Regions from separate parts of the Ruegeria sp. N4 genome, predicted to be linked through region 1. Evidence: riboswitches for the same ligand, from Rfam matches in the RefSeq annotation. Region 1 holds a riboswitch; each other region holds the start of a gene.
The links. A riboswitch is a leader RNA that binds a small molecule or an ion and turns the genes downstream of it on or off. The one in region 1 is predicted to bind cobalamin.

Region 1 (5,697 bases):
AGAAACTTGAACGTGTCCTCGGCACCGTTCCCGGTCTGATAGTCCAGTAGGACCAGAAATTCGGGGTTTGCGGCGGCCACTGCTTCCCATGAGGTGCGACCCCAGCTGGTGTCCATGTCATGGGTGACGCTGACACCGCCCGCAGCCTCGATCATGGCGTCTGGAATGGCGAATTTACCGGCGGTAAAGGGCGCATCGGCGGGACCGTCCAGCAGGAAGACGCGGGGTTTCGGCAGGTCTGCGGTTTTGGATTCGATGGCCGCCAGCTGGTCTTTCCAGCCCGAAACCAACGCTTCGGCCTTGTCTTCCACATGCATCACCTTGCCCAGACGCAGCACGTCATCGAACAGAAGGTCCATGCTGGCTTCGGGGCGGTCCTTGTTCAGGTGAACGCAGCTTTCGGTCAGGACCATGGTTTTGATGCCAAAGGGTTCCAGCGTGTCGGGGGTGACTTCGCCACCCGGCTGCATGCCGTAATACCAACCGGCAAAGAACATATCCGGCTCGACCGCGACCAGATTTTCGACGGTGGGGTATTTGGGCGCCAGTTCCGGGATGTCACCGCGTTTTGCATCGAAATCCGGGCTGGTCTTGTACCAGCCGGTAATGCCGGTCAGGCCGACAATCTTGTCCTGCAAACCCAGCGCAAAGGCCATGTCGGTCATGTTCATGTCGTGCACGACAATCCGCTCGGGCGTGCCGTCGAACACCAGTGGTTCGCCGCAATTGTCGACGGTCACTTCATGCGCCGCCGCACCACTTGCGAGGCCCGAAACAAGGACCACGGACCAGAATTTCTGCATTATCAAATTCTCCTGTTATGATGACAGCTTTCGTTTTCGGATATCCAGCGCAGGGATCACGCGCCCTTCGTGCTGGAAACACAGGTAGTCAACGCCAAACGTATCGCGCACACGCTCGGGTGTCAGAACTTCGGGAACCGGGCCGAAGCCGGTCATGCGGGTTGCCTTCATCAAAGCGACATGGGTGGCGAATTCGGGGATCATGACCAGATCATGCACGATCATCACAACCGTCACGCCTAGTTCGGCCACCAGCGACAGCATGTGGCCCTTGGCGTCGGGGTCGAGGTGGTTTGTCGGCTCGTCCAGAAACAGCAGCGATGGCCTTTGCGCCAGGGCCCGTGCGATATGCGCCCGCTGACGTTCGCCGCCGGACAGACGTTGCATCGGTTTATCGGCCAGCGGGACCAGTTCGGTGATCTCAAGCACCCGCTCAAGATCGGCCTTATGATCCTCGGCTGACCGGTCGGCCTGAATCGGGATTTGCCCAAGGGCCACATAGTCGCGCAGTTTCAGCCTGCCGTCAGGCAGTTCCTGCTGCCCGACCACAGCGATGGTGCGTGCCCGTTCAGGGGCAGATAATTGACGCAGGCTTCGCCCCTTGATCGTCACATCGCCCAAGGCCAGACGTTCGAGGCCACAAAGCAGGTTCAACAGCGTGGTTTTCCCGGCCCCGTTTGGCCCGGCAATGGCCAGGATCGACCCCTCATCCAATGAGAAGGAGACATCCTGTAGCAACACATCCCCATTCAGGGCGTAGTATTCGAGCCCCTTGGCAACCAGAAAACTCATTTCTCGCCCTCTGTCGAAAGGCGCGGCAGACGGGCCAGAGTTTTGAAAAGCAGGGCAAGGGGCCGATCGGTTGCACTGGTCCAGCCGTCGTCACTGTCGCGGAATTGGCGGGCGAAGGCGGCAATCGCGTCCAGATCGGCGGGGCTTTGGATATCGCCGAACAGATACTGCGCCTTGCCTTCGGCTTGCAGCCCAACGGTCATGGGGCGTTCGCACCCTGCCATGCAGGCAATCATTCGGGTCGCAAACCCCGGTGGTAGGGTTGCGTCCAAACTGGCCTTGGCTGCCTTGGCTTCGATTTCACCCTGACAGGTCGAACAGATCAGGACGAAGTGGTCAGCTTGGGATGACATGGCTGTTCCCGCTGCGGAAACCGCGCGAAAAGAAAAAGCCACGCCCGCAGGCGAAAAATTGAGCCATCAAATCCTCCTTCCAGGACACCCCGCCCCGGGTTGGTTGCACAGGTGATGGCAGGTCTCCTGACTTGCGGGTCGTGGCTTGGCCAACCTTCCCGACCTGTTCAGGCCAGTGGTGATTTGGCGTCGCTCTGCGCTTACAGTTGCGGGGGCAGTCACGGATTTGGCCGCAGGGCCGCACCGTATTCCCATTTTCATCCCGCAGGCATCGCTACGGGAACCATCGCTGGTCAGCTAGTCTGTCGCGGATTTAATTGTCAAGCGCTCTGGTCGAGATTTTGGCGGCGCGGACTGAGTGTTTAGTAATCCGCAACCAGCAAAAATTCCGGCGCTGCGTCCTCTTCAATGGTCGCGAACCGGGGGATCGGTTGCTCGAACACATTGTCGGTGCGGTCGTCATTGACGGTTGAGACTTCACCGATCAGACAATCCCCACGCTCGGCCCAGAAGGCATGCCAGATACCGGGCATCAGGGTCACGCTTTCGCCGGGTTTCAGGCGCAGCAATTCGCCGGGCGTGATCGTCACGTCGCAGCCATCGCTGGGCACAACCACCGGATTGTCGCGATCAATGCCGCCTTCGGGGTCCGAGGCGTAGATCTCCATCACCAGATCACCGCCGCCCCGGTTGATAATGTCCTCGGCCTTGATGATATGGCGGTGCATCGGAGATAATTGTTTGTCTCGCGAAATCAGCAGTTTCTCGGCATAGAGCATACCGCGACCCTGGTTCAGATCATTCACGTCGCCATTGCGCAGGGTGAACAGGAACAGGCCCAGCTCATCAAACTTGCCCTGACCGTAATCGGTAATGTCCCAGCCCAACCCTCGGGCGCGGATCGTGTCGGCCTTTGCGCTGCGCATCTGATCAGGGGACCAGTCGGCGAAGGGCGGCAGGACCGCGCCGAAGGATTTGATGAAGGCCTGCGCCTCGGTCTTGATGTCGTTGATGTCGGATCGTTTCATGTCGGTTCCCTCGGGGGATCAAAGCTCATGCGCCCAGGGCGGGTTTGCCCCGGCGCGGGATACGGTGACGGCGGCGACTTCTGCGCCCAGGGACAAAGCCGCGCGCAGGCTATCAGGCGTCAAGGCGCGCAGGCCCTCTTTGCTCAGGTGCCCGGCGCGGTGGAGTTCGGCCAAAACGCCCGCGTTGAACGTATCGCCGGCGCCCACAGTATCGACAACCTGCACCGGTTTGACTGCCACCGAGGTCTCGGACCCGTCCGCCAGATAGCCCGAGGCCCCCTGACCGCCCCGCGTCACGATCACCACGGACGGTCCGGCCTTCAGCAACAAGGGCACCTTCTCGGCATGGGTTTCCGGCCCCGGAATGATCCAGTCCAGATCCTCGTCCGAGACTTTGACAATATCGGCCTGCGCGATCATGCGATTCAAGCGGGTGCGATAGCGGGTCTGGTCCTTGATGAATCCCGGCCGGATATTTGGGTCCAGCATCACCGCGCGGTCGCCGCCATGACGGTCGAGCAGCGCGGCATAGGCATCGGCACAGGGTTCACAGGCCAGACTGATCCCCCCCAGATACAGGGTCGAGGTCGCCAACAATTGCTGCGGCATATCCTCGGGCTGCAACATCCGCCCGGCCGTGTTTTCATCAACAAAATTGTACGAGGCATGCCCATCCACCAGCTTCACGAAGGCCAAAGTGGTCGGGCGGTCGCTGGCAATCACGTGCGAGGTGTCCACATGGCTTGCCTTCAGCGTGTCCGCCAATTGCGCGCCAAACATATCCGAGGACAGGCCTGTCAGCATCCCCACCGGCGCGCCCAAGCGCCCAAGGGCGATGGCCGTGTTGAAAATTGCGCCGCCGGAATGGGGCACATAGCCCTGTGCGCCAGACGTGGTCGGTTCGGCGATCATGTCGATCAGGGCTTCGCCACAACACAGGATCATCCCGCGGTCCTTCTTTGGAAATGGTCACACGGTTTTACCGCATGAGCGCATTTTTGCAGAAGTTGTTAGCGCCAACAATGCCAAATTCGACCTGTTCCGAGATATAAAGGTTCATCCCTTGCCGCAAATCGCTGAATCGACCGCCTTGATTGAAGGCGTCCAGAAAACGCTCGCCAAACAGCCAGCGGTTCTTCTCAGCCACGCCGCCCACCAGGAACACGCCGCCCCGGGGGATCAAGGTGACGGCCAGATCACCCAGCAGAGCGCCCAGATGGGTCGTGAACATCTCTGCCGCTTTGATGGCATGCGCATCCGATCCGTTGCGGGCGTCGTGAAGAATGTCCTTTGCCGGGCGGTGCGCTGCGTCAGTCTGACCGGCGGCCAGTGCGATGGATTGATAGAGGACAGGCAGCCCCGTGCCGCTCAGGAACATTTCAGCTTCAAGCGTCAGGCTATCGCCAAAGAAACAGTCCGGCGCGATGTGGCGGGCGGCTTCGAAAATATCAACCTCGTCCCGGTGACGCGGGGAGACACCGACATGACCGCCTTCGCCCGAGGCTGTGTGGTAATGTCCTTCCGAATACAACAGCGCCCCGACACCCAGCCCGGTTCCCGGGCCAACGACCAGACGGGTGCCGGTTGGCGGTGTAGGGTCGCCCTGCAGCACGGCCACATCGGCCTTCGTTGCCTCGGCCACGGACCATCCTGCAGCGGTGAAGTCGTTGATCACATAGGTATGCCGCGCACCTGTGGCCTTGGCTAACTCAGCCTCGGACAGGTCCAGATGGGCGTTTGTCAGTTGGATCACGCCATCCCGAACCGGGCCCGCGCCTGCGGCGACAACGGCCTGAGGGTCGGTGCCGATGTCATCGCGCAGGCTGTGGAACGCGTCAAGCAGGTCGGGCAGAGTCCCTGTCGGATGCTTGCGCAGATCCGTCAGCTCTCCGTTTGTGATGACCCCAAGCCGGGTGTTGGTGCCGCCGATATCTGCCACCAGGTTCCAATGCGCGTGCACCGCACCTGCCGGTTGTGCCAAGGGCACCGAAACGGGTTCACCCTGCGCCAGCGCCGACTTCAGCGCGTTAAACGAGGCTTTGGGTCTGCGCTCCAGCGTGTCGAAATCCACATCAACCAACCCGAACCGCTTTTCATAGCCGAACGCCCATTCGTAATTGTCCAGCAGCGACCAGATGAAATAGCCCTTGACCGGAACGCCCTGATCCAGCGCAGTTTGCACCGCCGTAAGATGCTGATTCAAATACTCTATCCGGTCGTCATCCTGCTGCCGCTCGGGGCTGGCCATGCCGTTTTCGGTGACATAGATCGGCAGATCCCCGGTGTAGTCCCGCGCCGTGCGGGTCAGAAAACGAGAAAGGGCCGTCGGCTCGATCTCCCACCCCATCTGCGTTTTTGGCAGCGGGCCGGGCATCTCTTTCAGGCTGGGCCATGCGGTGTCGGACGGGGCGATCAGCTTGCGGGTGTAATAGTTCAGCCCACACCAATCGACGGGCGTTCCGATCGTTTCGAAATCGTCCTGCCAACCGGTTGGCAAGTGCTGTTCCAACCCGTTCAGCACATTCTGCGGGTAGGCTTTCTTGAAGACGCCACCCAGAAAGAACCGGTTGTAAATCCCATCATAAAGATCGGCGGCCTCGCGCGCCTTTGGGCTGCTGTCGGCGGGTTCGGCCCATTCCAGATTGAACACCGCACCCAGATTGTTCATCCCCAGCCCCCGCATGGCCTGAATGGCGCGCCCATGGGCCAGCAGAACATGGT
Region 2 (5,697 bases), on a different contig from region 1:
GTGATCGTCATCCGAGATGCTCTGCCCCGGAAAAAGCAGAGCGGAATGCGTTTCAAACGCATGCCGGATCTGGGGGTAGAGATAATCCTGCGTGACCTCGCGCAGGTCGACGTCATGAACAATCAGGCCGAATTTGGGGTGCAGCGGGGTTGTGCGCATCAGGCTCCTCGGTCATGGGGCGGGGGTCGAGTTAATCCTCTTCGAACGGGTCCCATTCATCCTCGACCTCTGGCAAGGCTTCGGTTTCGACCTGTGCCGCGCGTTGTTCGGGAGTTTCTATTCTGGTGATCTTGGCCTTTGGGAAATGTGCCAGCACGGCCTGAACCAGCGGGTGTTCCGAGGCTTCTTCTTTCAGCGCCAGTTCCGCCCTGTCGCGAATTTCGGCAATCGTCGGCGCGTCGCCATCGGACACAATCGACACGGCCCAGCGATTGCCTGTCCACCGCTGCAGGGCCGAGCCCAACCGTGGGGCCAGATCCGTCGGGGCTTGCGGCGCAGGCGTAAACTCGATGCGTCCCGGCTGATAGGAAACCAGCCGCACGCCGTTTTCGACCTCGACCAACAGTTTCACATCACGGTTGACGCGGATCAGTTCGACCACGTGATCGAAACTGGGATAGCGCGCCAAAGCGGCCTGCGTGTCCTGGGCCAGCGCCGCGACCGGAGCACCCGCTGCCCCGCGAGGCGCAGGCGTATAGGTCGGTGCTGCGCGCGCTTCAACCGGTGCAGTGCCGTTGCCGTGGATCGGCATACCGCCGCCCGGTCCGCCATTTGGTGGCGCAGGTGTATCCTGCAGACGTTTGATCAGTTCTTCCGGACTGGGCAGGTCGGCCACATGGGTCAGACGGATCACTGCCATTTCGGCGGCCATCATGGCGTTGGGGGCGGCCGAGACCTCCTCCAGCGCCTTCAACAGCATTTGCCACATGCGGGTCAGCACACGCATGGGCAGGGCGTCGGCCATCTGCTGGCCACGGGCGCGCTCGTCAGGGGATACTGTCGGATCCTCGGCTGCGTCCGGCGTGATTTTGACGACCGAGACCCAATGGGTGATCTCGGCCAGATCGCGCAGCACCGCCAGCGGGTCGGCCCCTTCGGCATATTGCGCGCTAAGCTCGGTCAGGGCCCCGGCGGCATCGCCGCGCAGGATCATATCCATCAGGTCCAGCACCCGGCCACGGTCGGCCAGCCCCAGCATGGCGCGCACCTGGTCGGCGGTGGTTTCGCCTGCGCCGTGAGAAATCGCCTGATCCAACAGTGAGGTTGCGTCGCGGGCAGACCCCTCGGCCGCGCGGGTGATCAAGGCCAGCGCGTCCTCGGCAATCTCGGCCCCTTCGGCGCTGGCGATCTTTTGCAGCAGACCGATCATATCCTCGGGCTCGATCCGGCGCAGGTCGAAGCGTTGGCAGCGGGACAGGACCGTGACCGGGACCTTGCGAATCTCGGTGGTGGCGAAGATGAACTTCACATGTTCGGGCGGCTCCTCCAGCGTCTTGAGCAGCGCGTTGAAGGCGCTGGTCGAGAGCATGTGAACCTCGTCGATGATGTAAATCTTGTAGCGGGCCGAGGCGGCGCGATAGCGGACGCTGTCGATGATTTCGCGGATGTCGTTGACGCCGGTGCGGCTGGCGGCGTCCATTTCCATCACGTCGACATGGCGGCCCTCCATGATCGCGGTGCAATGTTCGCAGACGCCACAGGGTTCGGTTGTCGGGCCACCAGTGCCATCGGGGCCGATGCAGTTCATGCCCTTGGCGATGATCCGCGCCGTGGTTGTCTTGCCGGTGCCGCGAATGCCGGTCATGACAAAGGCTTGGGCGATCCGGTCGGCTTCGAACGCATTCTTCAGCGTGCGCACCATCGCGTCCTGACCCACCAGATCAGCAAAGGTTTCCGGACGGTATTTGCGGGCGAGAACCTGATAGGCGGGGCTGTCTGTGTCGGTCATGTCTGCTCTGGCGGATTCGGGACGTCGTCGCAGCGTAGTGGCCGCTGCCGCCCGCGTCCACCGCGCGGTCGGGGAAATTTGGTTTGGAAAGACCCGAGATCGGCGTAAACTGGAATCTCAGTATTTTTGAAGCACATTTTACAAGCAGGCTTGGGTTTGGGAGGAAATCTTTGATGTCGCAACTGGTCGTCTACGCGCTGCAAGTCGGAGGCGGAACACTTGCGCTGACCTCGATGCCGGGACGCGGCGGAGATTATGCGGGCGATCTGGATACAATCGCGGATTGGAAACCCGGTCTTGTGATCTCGATGACCACGGAAGTTGAGATGCTGCAGGACGGGGCCCGGACCTTTGGCAGTGACATTCAGGGCCGCGCCAGCCGATGGGTTCATTTGCCGGTCGAGGATTTTGGCGCCCCGCCGCGCGCCGTTCACGATCGGTGGGGGTCGGTCAGCGCATCGGCGCGGCAGGCTTTGTCCGGCGGTGGCCGGGTGCTGGTGCATTGCCGGGGTGGGTGCGGGCGATCCGGTATGGTGGTCTTGCGCCTGATGCTGGAATGCGGGGAACCGGCAGACAAGGCGCTGGCCCGGTTGCGGGCCCTGCGCCCCTGCGCGGTGGAAACCGACGAGCAGATGGCATGGGCCACGAAAGCGAACCACGCACCTTTGGATGCGCGCTCAGGCTGATACCCGCGCCGGTTCCTGCACTGGTCTTGAAGGTCTCAGGGCTAAGACCTCAAGCATGGCGCAAGGCGTTCTTGGCAAGGCCCCGGACGGAAGGGCCGCGCATGTCTCGTCAAAAATCAGGTCGGCATAGGTATCCAGCGTTTGGATCGGCGTGTCCGCCTCGGTGCCGCAGAAGATGCGTATCTGTTCTGGTCCGGCGCGAAAGCGGGCCATGCACCCTTGCGCGCAATGCGTCAGGTCGCTGCTGCCTTCGATTTCGAATCCTTCGCTGGTGACGTGGTCGGCCTTGTTCATTGCCTCGGCCAGCGCGCGTGCCATGCGCGCCATTGCGGGGCAGGGCCCGCCTGTGCGTTGGCAAATGGTCGCCACGTATTCGTGGGTTTTTGTCTTCCAGATCATCCTGCGCCCTCCGCGCGGTGGACGGGGACGTTGGCAGGCGGTTCAGCTATGCGCTGTCAGGACCTGCCCGGACACCCCGCCCGAGTTTCGGTTACGTTGATGATGGCAGGTCTCCTGACTTGCGGGTCGTTGCTTTGCCGACCTTCCCAGCCTTTCGGCCAGTGGCATTCCGGCATCGCTTACCGCTTACAGTTGCGGGGGCAGTCGCGGCTTTGGTTCGTTCCGGTTTGACCGGGCAGAACCGCACCGTGTTCCCTTTTCATCCCGACCTATTGTGTGGATCGGAAACCATCACACAACCGCTAGCGTCTGTTCGCGTTCTGAGTCAAGCGGGGTTTTGGGTGTCGCGTACACATGCCTTGTTTCGGGCGACGTGTGGTCAAGTGGCAGCGGGGTTGACTCGGCTGCGGGTTGTTGTGCCTCTTGGGCAGGTAAACCGATTGGTTCAGAAAGGCCCGCAGGTTCGATGTTGGACACGCAACTGCACGTGAAGATCGAGGATTTTCAGTTTCCCGCTGGCCCGGCGCAGCTGTCGGCGCGGCTGTATCGGCCTTTTACTGATCCCGAAACGGTGGTGGTACTGAACGGGGCGACCGGTGTGCCGCGCGACTACTACCAGCACTTTGCCCGGTGGTTGGCTGCCGAGCGTGGCATGGCCTGCCTGACGTATGACTATCGTGATTTCGGTCACTCTGTTTCCGGCCCCATGCGCAAATCGCAGGTCACGATGTCGGACTGGGCCCTGATCGACATGCCCGCAGCACGGGCCGAGATGCGCCGAAGGTTTCCCGACGCCCGGCAATGGAGCATTGGTCATTCCGTCGGCGGAATGCTGGGGCCGATTCAGCCGGATATCGACCAGATCGACCGGATGATCTGTGTCTGCTCGGGGCTGGTGACGCTGTCCGATCACCCATGGCCCTATCGGGGGTTGGCCTGGGCGTTCTGGCACGGGCATGTTCCGCTGCTTGTGAAAGCCCTGGGGTATCTGCCCGGCAAAGCCATTGGGTTCGGTGCCGATCTGCCGGGCTCTGTCTATTGGCAATGGCGCAGGTGGTGCACCGCACCTTTGAATTATGTGCCAGAGATCGGAAAGGATTTGCCACCGGCGCGCTGGGCGGATCTGGGTGTTCCGGTGGATCTGTTCACCAGCGACGACGATCAGACCGTCCCGCCAAAAGCCGTATGGCGTCTGGCGGATCTGTATGGGCCGGGCGCGCGGCGGCACCTGTTGTCGCCCAAGGAATTCGGAGTGAAAGAGATCGGCCATATCGGCGCATTTGCCCGCCGGAATTCGGCAATCTGGCCCCAGTTGGTTGCCTGATTGTGCTGATGAGCGGATACATGGGGGAAAGGTGAGAGGTTGGACATCGACCCAAGCGGGGCTCGTTGTGGCTGCTTCCTTCCGGACCTGACCAGGTTGGCGAGGCGCTCGCCCGCGCCAACCTCTCAGCGCTTGATATAGGGAAGCCTGGGGAAAATGACAACCCGTCAGAGTGTCAGCCGGATGCGTTCGAACCCCTGCGGGTCCGGGTCCAGAACGATAGGGTCGTAGTTCTGCAACTCTGACAGGTATTTCAGCGCGCCGGGCCCTGTACTGAGGATTGACTGAACCCCGGCCTGCGGCGCGAACGAAAACGGATAAACCGCCTGAGACAGCGGGTCGGCGGGCAGGTACCCGGTCAGATAATCGCGTAGGATTCGCTTGATATCTATTGCAGGCAGGTTGATCGGCTCTGCCGTTTCCACAAACGGGAAATGCCCGCCACCATTGGCGCGGTAATTGTTGAGCGCGACCACAAAATCCTGATTGGGGTCAAGCGTAGACCCGTCAATTCTGGCCTGCCGGATGCGGCGGTGAGAATTGTCGATCAACTGCCCCTGAGCGTCAAACCGGGCCGGGTAGGACGGGTCGATCTGGTAGGTCAGGCCAAAGAGAAGGTCGAAATTGTACCCAACCCGACCGGAGTCGATCAGATCGGTCTCGTCGTCGCGACGCAGGGTGTTGAAAAGACCCGCCGACATCTCAAGCCAGTCCAGCACCTGAGCGCCGCTGACCTTCACCGCCCTCAGTTCGTTCGGAAAGACGTAAAGGTCCGCGATGTGGCGCAGGCACACCTCGCCCGCCGGGACATCGGTATAATATCGCGGCCCGGACCGACCGCCGCATTTATAGGGCGAAACGGCGGACAACATGGGCATATTGGCCAGTGCGGTGCCGGACAGATAGGGGCGTAATGCAGCAGCTTGCGCCGAGGCCACCAATGCCAACCCCCGATCAACGGCGCAAAAGCTGAAATAGGTGTGCATCGGTTGTGCGATTCGCGCCACCGGCTCGGCCATCTTGGTGCGGGTTCGGGCGTGCACGGGTGCAAAAAGCCGGACCATGACGGGATCCTCTGGCGTTTCAGGGGCGGGTTTGGTCTGGCGAAGCGGTCTCAACGCGACCTGCAGGTCGGTGACTTGCCACCCGAGATCGGCAGAGTGGGACAGGTTCAGATCAATCACGCCCAGATGACTTCCTGCGGACCCGGGCATGACAACCGGTTTGCCATGGACCAGCCCGGCCTCGGGGTCGACATGGGCCAACCCCTGATGGTCGTTTCCGGGAAAGGTCAGATGCGTGTGCCCGGCTACAAGGGCGTCAATGCCGTCAATAGCGGC
Region 3 (5,697 bases), on a different contig from region 1:
GCCCCTTGTGATCTACAAGACGACACCGGTGACGCTGTTTGGTGGGGTCGATAACCCGATGATTCAGGGGCTTTCGACCAATTGGGACTATGTGCATGACACCGCATCCATCGTGCCCGCCCTGCTCAAACGGATCGAGGCGCAATCGCAGAACGGCTATGTCTACACCCCGCCCCCGAATGTCAGCCTTGTGATGGAGGTTGGGGCGATGACGGCAGACCCCAGTTCCGACCTTCACAAGCGGCTGGATGCCATTTCGAATGCGCCAAACGAGAAGGCCGCGCTGGAAGCGGGTGAGGAACTGATCGACTGGGCGAAAAGCAACAAGGCTTATCAGGCGGCGTTTGGCGGGTCGGCACCCACGTAAGCCCTGTTGGATTGGTGGGGTTGAAACGAATTCAGTGACACTCGCCTTGATTTCGAGACCTCGTTCCTGGATCTCATCCAACACACGCTGATAGCGCCAAGCTGCATCACAGGCCGTTCTTCACTCGGGCATTCTGAATGGTCGGTGCGCGTGGTCTTGCAAACCGCGCCCATTTGTATACCATTGGATACAATTGATCCCATGACATCGGGCCTGAAATTTGTCCGTCCAAGCCACATCACCAAGCCGCCCCGTAAGGCGGGCCATCACCTTCGGCCTTGCCGTGCTGGGAACGGTCGTATTCTGGATGCTGGGCCTGCCCCTACCCTTTCTGTTCGGCCCCATGACCGCCTGCCTGATTGCGGCACTGGCGCATGCGCCGATGGAAGGGTTCGGGCAGATCTCGGTCGCGGCGCGTACCATCCTGGGCGTGGCGGTGGGGGCTTCGATCACGCCTGATCTGTTTGGCCAACTGCCGAAAATGGCAGCGTCAATTGCTCTGATCCCGCCCTTCATCCTATTGATCGCTTTGGTCGGGGTGCCGTTCTTTCGCAAGGTCTGGGGCTTTGACGACAAAACGGCCTTTTACGCCGCGATGCCCGGCGGGTTGCAGGACATGATCATCTTCGGCACCGAGGCCGGTGCCAATCCGCGCGCCCTGTCCCTGATCCATGGCACGCGCGTGCTGATCATCGTGACGCTCGCCCCGTTGCTCCTGACCCTGTTCTACGACGCTGACCTGACCAACCCCATTGGCGAACCCGCCCGCGACCTGCCTCTGCAAGAACTGGCGCTGATGGTCGTCGCCGCCATTGTCGGCTGGAAAGGCGGTGAGCGGATCGGCCTGTTCGGAGCGTCCATTTTGGGCCCAATGATCCTGACTGCGGCCTTGTCACTGGGCGATTTCATCCACACCCGCCCACCGCGCGAGGCGATCCTTGTCGCGCAATTCTTTATCGGCTGCACCATCGGCGTGAAATTTATCGGTGTCACATGGGTCGAGCTGCGCAAAGTTGTGGCGGCGGGCTGCGCCTATGTTGTTGTGCTGGCCATACTTGCGGCAGCCTTCACGGCCCTTGTGACCACGTTGGGGTTCGGGCAACCGATCGAGGCCTTCCTTGCCTATGCCCCCGGCGGGCAGGCTGAAATGACGGTCTTGGCCATCGTCTCGGGCGCGGATCTCGGGTTTGTCATTACCCACCACCTGACACGGATCGTTCTGGTGATCATCGGCGCGCCCATCGCGGCCAGTCTTCTGGTGCGCTGGTCCCGCTCTCGGGATTAGAAGGGTTTCGCAGTTTGATTTGGGTTCAAGTCCCGACGGGTTGCAATCCGACGCTGCGTGCTTTGCTGGCACCGGTAGACAGGGCTTTGGCCTTATGAGACTGTGCAGCCGATGGTGTCCGACGCTCTGAGTCGGCTGAAAAGGGAATGCGGTGCGGGCAAACGCCCAAGGCCGCAACTGCCCCCGCAACTGTAAGCGGCGAGCGACCCCCGACAGACCACTGGATGACCCCGCATGGGTTGTCCGGGAAGGACGGGGACAGCGATGAACCGCAAGTCAGGAGACCTGCCATCTCCGGCGCAAATGTGCCGCAGTCACCTTAACTCGGGCGGGGTGCCCGTGGACGGAGCGACAAGAGATGGACCGCATTGGCCAGACATCACTGTTGATGCCCCACACAAGCCGCCCAAAAACGCGGAGGGCGTCGTTATGCTTGACCTGACCATTTCCCAACTGGACACCGGCCACGTGCCTCCGCAGCGCGCGCAAGAGCTGGGGCAGATGGGCTATATGCAATGGCTGGGCGGCCTGCCCGGTTCCGCGAACTACCATGCGCAGGCGCGGATTGCTTTGGCCAAGGCCAAACCGTTTGCCGAGACCTCACCCGCCATCGCTGTGTTCTGCGACCTGCTGGCCAGATCCATGCAGATGCCCCTGGAACCATTGTTCCTGGCCCTGCCCGCAAAACAGCGCCGAGGGGGCCATCGCGCGCGCCGCGCCGCCTTGTGATCTCATGCGGGCAATTCAGCCTGTGCCATCGCCCGCATTTTGGACGATTTTGGCCGGGCAATGCTTTGACTGCTTATTAGTGATTTCGTTGGATTTGCACGCCGAACAAGGTGCATCATGACGCAAACTCATAATTTAGTCGAATAACAATCATTTCACCTCATAATGCCAACGCGCTATACCTTCGGCCCACACAGCCGATTGGATACCGCGAATGCTTGACTTTACCTTGCCCGACACACCCGCGCTCGCGACGCTGCGCGCATTGGCTGCCCAGCGCATCCTGATCCTTGACGGGGCCATGGGCACAATGATCCAGACGCTGAACATGACCGAAGAGGATTTTACCGCCAACGGTCACATCCATGGCCCCGGCTGTCGGCATCACTATCACCCGGATCATCCGCAACAGGGCAACAACGACCTGTTGGTGCTGACCCAGCCGCAGGCGGTTGAGGATATACAGTATGAATTCGCAATGGCCGGGGCGGACATCCTTGAAACCAACACTTTTTCCTCAACCACCATCGCGCAGGCCGATTACGGGCTGGAGGCTGCGGTGCATGATCTGAACGTCGCAGGCGCGCAGGTGGCGCGGCGCGCGGCGGACCGGGCCACGGCTGAGGACGGCAAACCCCGGTTTGTGGCCGGGGCTGTGGGGCCGACGAACCGGACGGCCTCGATCAGCCCGGATGTGAACGATCCCGGATACCGCGCCGTCAGTTTTGATGATCTGCGCATAGCCTATGGCCAGCAGATCGACGGGCTGATCGAAGGAGGCTCTGACCTGATCCTGATCGAGACGATCTTTGACACGCTGAACGCCAAGGCGGCGATTTTTGCGGCTTTCGAGAGCTTCGCCAAGGCCGGACGTCGCCTGCCGCTGATGATCTCGGGCACGATCACCGATGCCTCGGGCCGGACGCTTTCTGGCCAGACGCCCACCGCCTTCTGGCACTCGGTCGCCCATGCGCGCCCTTTCACCGTCGGGCTGAACTGCGCCCTTGGCGCTGCATCCATGCGCCCGCATATGGCCGAGATTTCGGGCGTGGCTACCGCCCTGACCTGCGCCTACCCCAATGCGGGCCTGCCGAATGAGTTCGGACAGTATGACGAAACCCCGGACCAGACCGCCGCTCAGGTCGAAGAGTTTGCCCGCGATGGCATCGTCAACGTGGTCGGCGGTTGCTGCGGCACCACACCCGACCATATTCGCGCGATTGCCGAAGCGGTTGCCCCTTTTGCCCCCAGAAAGGTACCAGCATGACCCGTCACCTGCGCCTCTCAGGGCTGGAGCCTTTTGTCCTGACGCCCGACATCCCCTTTGTGAATGTGGGTGAGCGGACCAACGTCACCGGCTCGGCCCGGTTTCGCAAGCTGATCGTGAACCGCGACTATGCCGCCGCGCTGGACGTTGCGCGGGATCAGGTGGAAAACGGCGCTCAGATCATCGACATCAACATGGATGAAGGGCTGATCGACAGCAAACAGGCGATGGTCGAATACCTGAACCTTGTCGCGTCCGAGCCCGATATCGCCCGCGTGCCAATCATGATCGACAGCTCGAAGTGGGAGGTGATCGAGGCCGGGCTGCAATGCGTGCAGGGAAAGCCTGTGGTGAACTCGATCAGCCTGAAAGAGGGCGAAGAGGCGTTTCGCCATCACGCGGGTCTGTGTCTGGCCTATGGGGCTGCTGTGGTGGTCATGGCCTTTGACGAGGCCGGTCAGGCCGACACCTTCGAGCGCAAGACCGAGATTTGCGCCCGCGCTTATCGCATTCTGGTCGAGGATATGGGGTTCCCACCCGAAGACATCATCTTTGACCCCAACATCTTTGCCGTCGCCACGGGAATCGAGGAACACGACAATTACGGCGTCGATTTCATCGAGGCGACCCGCTGGATAAGTCAGAACCTGCCCCATGCACATGTCTCGGGCGGGGTGTCGAACCTGTCTTTCAGCTTTCGTGGCAATGAACCGGTGCGCGAGGCGATGCATGCGGTGTTCCTGTACCATGCCATTCAGGCCGGGATGGATATGGGCATCGTCAATGCGGGCCAACTAGCGGTCTATGACCAGATCGATCCCGACCTGCGCGAAGCATGCGAGGATGTGGTCCTGAACCGCCAGCCGAAATCCGGCGGCAGCGCGACCGAGAACCTGCTGGACATCGCCGAACGTTTCCGTGGTGACAAGCGCGAGGAGAAAACCCGCGACCTGGCCTGGCGCGACTGGCCGGTCGAGAAACGGCTGGAGCATGCGCTGGTCAACGGTATCACCGAGTTCATCGAAGAAGACACCGAGGCCGCGCGCGGCGATGCGGAACGCCCCTTGCATGTCATCGAGGGGCCTCTGATGGCCGGGATGAACGTGGTGGGCGATCTGTTTGGCGCGGGCAAGATGTTCCTGCCGCAGGTGGTGAAATCAGCTCGTGTGATGAAGCAGGCCGTGGCCGTGTTGCTGCCCTACATGGAGGAAGAAAAGCGCCGGAATGGCGGTGAGGGTCGGCAATCTGCGGGCAAGATTCTGATGGCCACGGTGAAGGGGGACGTGCACGATATCGGCAAGAATATCGTCGGCGTGGTTCTGGCCTGCAACAATTATGAGATCGTCGATCTGGGCGTCATGGTCCCGCCGCAGAAGATCCTGCAAGTCGCGCGCGACGAGAAGGTAGACATTATCGGCCTGTCAGGACTGATCACGCCGTCGCTGGACGAGATGGCGCATCTGGCCTCGGAAATGGAGCGCGAAGCGTTCGATATTCCGCTGCTGATCGGCGGCGCGACCACGTCGCGGGTGCACACGGCGGTCAAGATCGCGCCGCGTTACACGCATGGGCAGGCGGTCTATGTCACCGATGCCAGCCGCGCGGTCGGGGTTGTCGGCGCTTTGCTGAGCCCGACGCAGAAACCCGATTATGTCGCCGGGATTCAGGCCGAATATGCGGATGTGGCCGACAAGCACGAGCGCGGCGAACGCGCCAAGAACCGCCTGCTTTTGGCCAAGGCGCGGGCCAATGCGCTGAAACTGGATTGGGATGCTTACGAGCCCGTTGCTCCGTCCTTCACCGGAACGCGCGTTCTGCAGGATTGGGATCTGGCCGAAATCGCCCGCTATATCGACTGGACGCCCTTCTTCCAGACCTGGGAAATGCGCGGTGTCTATCCTGGAATTCTTGAAGATGAAAAACAGGGCGTGGCGGCCCGGGCGCTTTTCGCCGATGCGCAGGCAATGCTGGATCAGATTATCGCAGAGCGCTGGTTCACACCCCGCGCGGTTGTTGGATTCTGGCCTGCCAACGCGGTCGGCGATGACA
Region 4 (5,697 bases), on a different contig from region 1:
TGCTCACGCAGCCAATCCGCCGCTGCGGGGGCTTTCAGCGATGGGGCGAACAGGCCCACTGCCTCGAATCCACGCGTGCGGAGGCTGCGGATCAGGGCCGCGACCGGGGCGGTGTCGGCTGAGGTCAGATAGGCCCGGTAGAAGGTGACAAGGATGCGTTTCGCGTCACCCGTGAATGCCGTATCCACCGGGATCACGCCGCGGTCCGGGCACCACGCGCCGCATTCGGGCAGCGTCTTGGCCCCCATCACCGGCCCGGCATAAAGCCCCGCCGCCAGCGCCATCTGCGCCAGGGCGGCCTGCGCCGCCACCTCTCCGCCGGTGTCGCACAGATGCGCCAGCCGCCGCAGGGTCGAGACGGGCAGGGTGGAATAGTCATCCAGCCGCGTATCCTCGCGCCCATCCGCAGGCAGCACCGCCAGCGCAATGCCTTTGGTCTGCGCCAGTGCCAGAACCTGTTGCAAGCCATAGGACCAGTAAGGCACACCACCGATCAGGCGGATCAGGATACCCTTCGCGCCTTCCAGCGTTTGCTCCACGTAAGTGTCAACCGACAGAGGATGCTTCAGCGCCGTCAGGTTCGCCAGCCGCATCGTCGGCATCCGCCCCTCGGGGCCGCCACCGCGATGCCAGCCCGCCGCGAAAGCGCCAAGGTCGCTGTCCGAGAAGGACAGCACCACCAGATCCGCCGGGCTCTGGCCCAGATCGGTCGGGGTCTCGGTTTCCTCTAACCCGTGGCTTTCGCGGAAGACGACGTGCATGGCTTACTCGGCGGCCTCGGTGACGCCTACGAGGATATCGCGGATCGCGGCCTCTTTGATGTCGTCATGCTCGGCAATCACGACCAGACGTGAGCGACGGTCCTCGCCGGGCTCCCACGGGCGGTCATACTGGTGGCGGACGCGCGCGCCAACGGCCTGCACAAGCAGACGCATGGGTTTGCCCTGAACGGCGGCATAGCCTTTGACGCGCAGGATGTTCAGTTCCTTGGCCAGACGTTCGATCTTGGCTACCAGATCGGCGGGATCGGTCTGTTCCGGCAACTCGACGATGATGCTTTCGAAATCGTCATGCTCGTGGTCATGGTGGCCGTCGTGATGCGAGGGGCGCGCGTCCATGTCATCTTCGGCGGCGGCCTCAAGGCCCAGCACGACGCGCACGTCCACGGCACCTTCGGCCACTTCAACCACGGGCAGGGGGCGCGGGGCTTCGGCAGCGATGACCTCTTTGGCTTTCGCCACACCCTCAGGACCGGCCAGATCGGGCTTGGTCAGCAGGATGATGTCGGCGCAGGAGATCTGATCCTCGAACACCTCGGACAGGGGCGTTTCGTGGTCGATCGAGTCATCGGCCAGCCGCTGGGCATCCACCGCTTCAACATTCGGGGCAAAACGACCTGCGGCCACAGCCTCGGCATCGGCCAGAGCGATCACGCCATCCACGGTGATTTTCGACCGGATATCGGGCCAGTCGAACGCCTTGAGCAGCGGTTTCGGCAGGGCGAGGCCCGAGGTTTCGATCAGGATGTGATCCGGGCGCGGCTCCAGCGCCATCAGCGCCTCGATCGTGGGGATGAAATCATCGGCCACGGTGCAGCAGATGCAGCCATTGGCCAGTTCCATGATGTTTTCCGCCGGGCAATCCGGGATGGCGCAGGATTTCAGGATGTCGCCATCAACGCCCACATCGCCGAACTCGTTGACCACCACGGCCAGACGCTTGCCCTGCGGGTTCTGCATCAGATGCTTGACCAGCGTGGTCTTGCCCGAGCCCAGAAAGCCGGTGATCACAGTGACGGGGAGTTTTTCGAGATTGCTCATTTCAGGGCTCCAATCGGGGGAATGCGCGAGGCGCAGTTCTTGCGGAAATGTTCGGGGCGCTCGCGCCATTTGACCAAGCCGTCCTCGGTGGCCAGATACTTGGTCGCTCCGTCGACGATGACGTCAACGTGATCGGTTTCATTGAGGTTCTCGTACACAAAGGTCCAGCGATCCGGCCCGCCGCGCAGCACGATGGAACAGCCCTGATCGCAGTTCGACAGGCATTCGACGGCTTTCAGCGTGACGCCCTCGGGCAGGTCCGCCTGTTCCAGCGCTTTGTGCAGCAATGTGCCAGGGCGCTGGTCATCATCCTCGATGGGCAGACCCCGGCGGCACGTGGTGCAAACCAGCAGCTCGACCGGCGCAGTCTCGGTCATGTCTCTCATCCCCCCAAATCCTCTTCGCGGGGGACGGGGTTTCATGCGGGCCACGCGATGCACATGGACCCGACACCGGAACACCCCGCCCGGTTTCAACTTCGGGTGCTGGCAGGTCTCCCGGCTTGCGGATGTCAGAGGCCCGGTTCGTCTGGCTCCTCTGTCGGATGTCCCGCCTTCCCGGCCTGGCAGGCCAGTGGCATTGGGCACCCTCTCCGGTCACGGTCGCGGGGGCGGCTGCGTTTGGCGGATAAACCGTTGACGCATTCCCTTTTCATCGGCTGTCGCCGACACCAACGACAGGGACATGCGGCACGTGTGGGCAGGTTGTCAAGCGCGATGCGACCACCATCGCGTGGCTAGGATGAAAAGCGACCTGCCAGCGTCGCTGGGCGGCATGACGCGGTGCCCGCGACATGGTCGCATACCGGAAAACACGCAGGGAGACGCGAATAATGAAAGTTGGGTTCATCGGACTTGGAAATGTGGGCGGAAAACTCTCGGGCTCGTTGCTGCGCAACGGGATCGACCTGACGGTCCATGACCTGAATGCAGACCTGGTGGAAGAATTCGTCGAAAAGGGCGCAAAGGCCGCCGAAAGCCCGGCCCAGCTGATGCACGATTGCGACGCGGTGATCACCTGCCTGCCATCGCCTGCCGCCTCGGACGCGGTGATGCAGGAGATGTTGCCCGAGGTCGGCCCCGGCAAAATTTGGATGGAAATGTCCACCACCGACGAGGCCGAGGCCAAGCGGCTGGGTGCCATGGTCATCGAACGGGGCGGGGCGGCGGTTGATTGCCCCGTTTCCGGCGGATGCCACCGGGCGGCAACCGGCAATATCTCGATCTTCGCGGGTTGCGACCGGGATACTTTTGAGCGAATCCTGCCCTTCCTGACAACGATGGGCCGTCGGGTGTTGCATACCGGCGAACTCGGCTCGGCCTCGGTTCTGAAAGTTCTGACCAACTATCTGGCCACCGCCAACCTGATCACCTGCGCCGAAGCGCTGGTGACCGCCAAAGCCGCCGGGATGGACCTGAACACGACCTATGAGGCGATCAAGATCTCGTCTGGCACCTCATTTGTGCATGAGACCGAAAGCCAGGTCATCCTGAACGGCTCGCGCGATATTTCCTTTACCATGGACCTTGTCAAAAAGGATATCGGCCTGTTTCAGGACGTCGCCGACCGCGCGGGTGTCCCGCTTGAGATCAACCCGATCATGATCAAGATCTTCGAGGACGGCATCGCACGCTACGGCGAACGCGAACTGTCGCCCAACATCATCAAACGCCTGGAAGACGCCACCGGCCTCGACATCCGCGCGCCCGGCTTTCCACCTGAAATGCAGGACGATGAACCTGAAGAACCGGGTTATGAGGTTATCCCGGCGGGGCGCGATTCCTAAGAGGGGCGCGCTTTCGTCTTTGCGTCGCGAGGTGAAGGTATTGAAGGAAGTGGAGGCGAGTACCGGAATCGAACCGGTGTACACGGATTTGCAATCCGCTGCGTCACCACTCCGCCAACTCGCCTTTTCAAGTAAAATCAAATACTTGCCGTGGTGTGACAGGCGTTTTAGCAGCTTTCTTATGGGGCGTCCAGAGGATTGCGTGTAATTTTGGCGCCTGAGGCGGGAAATGCTGATCTGGGCCGGATCACAAACCTGTCGCACGGTCCGGGCTGTGGCAACAGGGCCGTTGCCGGTTGCTGCGGGATGTGGCAAAAGCCAAAAAAACGTGGGAATTCAGACGAGAGATCACATGACAGATTTCGCAACCCGACGCCGCACTATGGTCGATACGCAGATTCGGCCCTCTGATGTCACGAAATTCCCGATCATCGATGCCATGCTGACCGTCCCGCGTGAGAATTTCGTGCCGGATGCGCAGCGCGAGGCAGCCTATGTGGAAGGCATAATCGATCTGGGGGACGGGCGCAGCATGCTGGAGCCTCGGACTCTGGCCAAGATGCTGGACGCCGTAAATATTTGCAAAGATGAGGCAGTTTTGGATATCGCGCCGGGGCTGGGATATTCCACCGCCGTTGCCGCGCGCATGGCCGAACTGGTGGTTGCTGTTGAAAGCGATGAAGCGCTGGCCGCAGAAGCGCAGGATGCCCTGACAGAGGCGGACGCAGACAATGCCGTGGTGCATGTCGGCCCGCTGGAGCAAGGGGCCGAGGAACACGGGCCTTACGACGTGATCATGATACAGGGCGGCGTGCAGCAGGTGCCGGACGCTCTGCTGGGTCAGTTGAAAGACAACGGGCGCATCGCCTGTCTGTTTGTGCAGGATGGTCTGGGCGTCGTTCGGATCGGGCGCAAGGCTGGTGACCGGGTCAGCTGGCGCGACGCTTTCAACGCCAGTGCGCCGACACTGGACAGTTTTTCAGTCGAGTGTGCATTTTCGCTATAGTCGGGCGGTGGTTTTTTCTGCCACCTTGATTAGTTGAAAACGGCAACGCAAACTTCCCGCAGGGCAGTGTAATTTTGATTTGAGAGGATTTGGTGATGCGTGGAACGGCAACTGGTAAGCTGGTCAGGGCCTTGGCGGTGACCGCTGGTCTTGCCCTTAGCGTTATGCCTGTACGCCTGGCATGGGCGGACAACCTGACCGATGCCTTTATCGGGGCGTATAACACCAGCGGTCTTCTTGAACAGAACCGCGCGCTGTTGCGTGCCGCTGATGAAGATGTTGCCATTGCGGTGTCCGCGCTGCGTCCGATCATCAACTGGACAGTGCGCGTTTCGCAGGATTACACGCGGACAACGACTAGCGGTATAGTGGTCCGGAACGAGCCTTCGACATTCTTTACCGGCCTCACGCTGGCCCAGTTGATCTATGATGGCGGGTTCTCGATTCTCGGTAAGCAATCCGCGCAGGAAATCGTGTTGTCCACGCGCCAAAGCCTGATCGATGTCGAGCAGGCCATTCTGTTCCGCGCAGCAAACGCTTATCTCAACGTCGTTCTGCAGGAAGAAACCGTGCAGATTCAGGTGAATGACGTCGATGTGTCGGCCGAGGAACTTCGGGCCTCGCGGGACCGTTTCGAAGTGGGTGAAGTCACGCGCACGGACGTCGCCCTGTCCGAGGCACAGCTGGCCAGTTCCCAGGCCGATCTGGCAGTTGCACGCGGTAACCTGAGCACGGCGCAGGCGGAATATGTAAATGCCGTCGGCAAACTACCGGGGGCGACCGCTGGTCAGCCCAGCCTTCCGTCACTGCCCCGGTCCGAGTCCGAGGCGATCTCGTTCGCGCGCCGCAACCATCCGGCCATTCTTGCGGCCCAGCACGAAGTGCGTGCGCTTGATTTGCAGGTCCAGCAGCAGCGGGCGAATCTGGGGCCGAACGTCACGCTGAATGCCGATGCGGGCATTACGGAAAGCTATGACAATGACGATGACACCGAAAATGCGAGTGTCTCGCTGAACTTCAACCAGCCGATCTATGCCGGCGGACGTCTGGCGGCATCGGTGCGCCGGGCGATGGCCACCCGCGAT

Region 2: linked by a shared signal. The riboswitch ahead of ACR0LW_RS13480 (hypothetical protein) and the one ahead of ACR0LW_RS07260 (DUF1636 family protein) in region 1 are both predicted to bind cobalamin.
Region 3: linked by a shared signal. The riboswitch ahead of ACR0LW_RS16475 (hypothetical protein) and the one ahead of ACR0LW_RS07260 (DUF1636 family protein) in region 1 are both predicted to bind cobalamin.
Region 4: linked by a shared signal. The riboswitch ahead of ACR0LW_RS04610 (DUF1636 domain-containing protein) and the one ahead of ACR0LW_RS07260 (DUF1636 family protein) in region 1 are both predicted to bind cobalamin.

The regions. Positions count from the first base shown of each region.
Region 1 is NZ_JBQFLT010000003.1:164,727-170,423, forward strand. It holds gene ACR0LW_RS07250 (ABC transporter substrate-binding protein) at 1-803, opposite strand, end outside; gene ACR0LW_RS07255 (ABC transporter ATP-binding protein) at 819-1,595, opposite strand; gene ACR0LW_RS07260 (DUF1636 family protein) at 1,592-1,948, opposite strand; cobalamin riboswitch at 2,048-2,251, opposite strand; gene ACR0LW_RS07265 (D-lyxose/D-mannose family sugar isomerase) at 2,311-2,976, opposite strand; gene ACR0LW_RS07270 (carbohydrate kinase family protein) at 2,995-3,921, opposite strand; gene ACR0LW_RS07275 (glucokinase) at 3,956-4,963, opposite strand; partial or broken gene ACR0LW_RS07280 (GH1 family beta-glucosidase) at 4,985-5,697, opposite strand, start outside.
Region 2 is NZ_JBQFLT010000008.1:46,849-52,545, reverse strand. It holds gene ACR0LW_RS13495 (TauD/TfdA dioxygenase family protein) at 1-159, opposite strand, end outside; gene ACR0LW_RS13490 (DNA polymerase III subunit gamma/tau) at 191-1,948, opposite strand; gene ACR0LW_RS13485 (protein-tyrosine phosphatase family protein) at 2,122-2,634, shown strand; gene ACR0LW_RS13480 (hypothetical protein) at 2,626-3,033, opposite strand; cobalamin riboswitch at 3,121-3,341, opposite strand; gene ACR0LW_RS13475 (alpha/beta hydrolase family protein) at 3,500-4,357, shown strand; RNA gene ffs (signal recognition particle sRNA small type) at 4,387-4,485, opposite strand; gene ACR0LW_RS13465 (bifunctional 2',3'-cyclic-nucleotide 2'-phosphodiesterase/3'-nucleotidase) at 4,525-5,697, opposite strand, start outside.
Region 3 is NZ_JBQFLT010000011.1:124,730-130,426, reverse strand. It holds gene ACR0LW_RS16485 (nucleoside 2-deoxyribosyltransferase) at 1-367, shown strand, start outside; gene ACR0LW_RS16480 (AbrB family transcriptional regulator) at 588-1,652, shown strand; cobalamin riboswitch at 1,748-1,959, shown strand; gene ACR0LW_RS16475 (hypothetical protein) at 2,082-2,381, shown strand; gene ACR0LW_RS16470 (homocysteine S-methyltransferase family protein) at 2,596-3,648, shown strand; gene metH (methionine synthase) at 3,645-5,697, shown strand, end outside.
Region 4 is NZ_JBQFLT010000001.1:916,188-921,884, reverse strand. It holds gene cobN (cobaltochelatase subunit CobN) at 1-761, opposite strand, end outside; gene cobW (cobalamin biosynthesis protein CobW) at 765-1,820, opposite strand; gene ACR0LW_RS04610 (DUF1636 domain-containing protein) at 1,817-2,197, opposite strand; cobalamin riboswitch at 2,291-2,510, opposite strand; gene ACR0LW_RS04605 (NAD(P)-dependent oxidoreductase) at 2,614-3,606, shown strand; tRNA gene ACR0LW_RS04600 (tRNA-Cys) at 3,657-3,730, opposite strand; gene ACR0LW_RS04595 (protein-L-isoaspartate O-methyltransferase family protein) at 3,959-4,612, shown strand; gene ACR0LW_RS04590 (TolC family outer membrane protein) at 4,708-5,697, shown strand, end outside.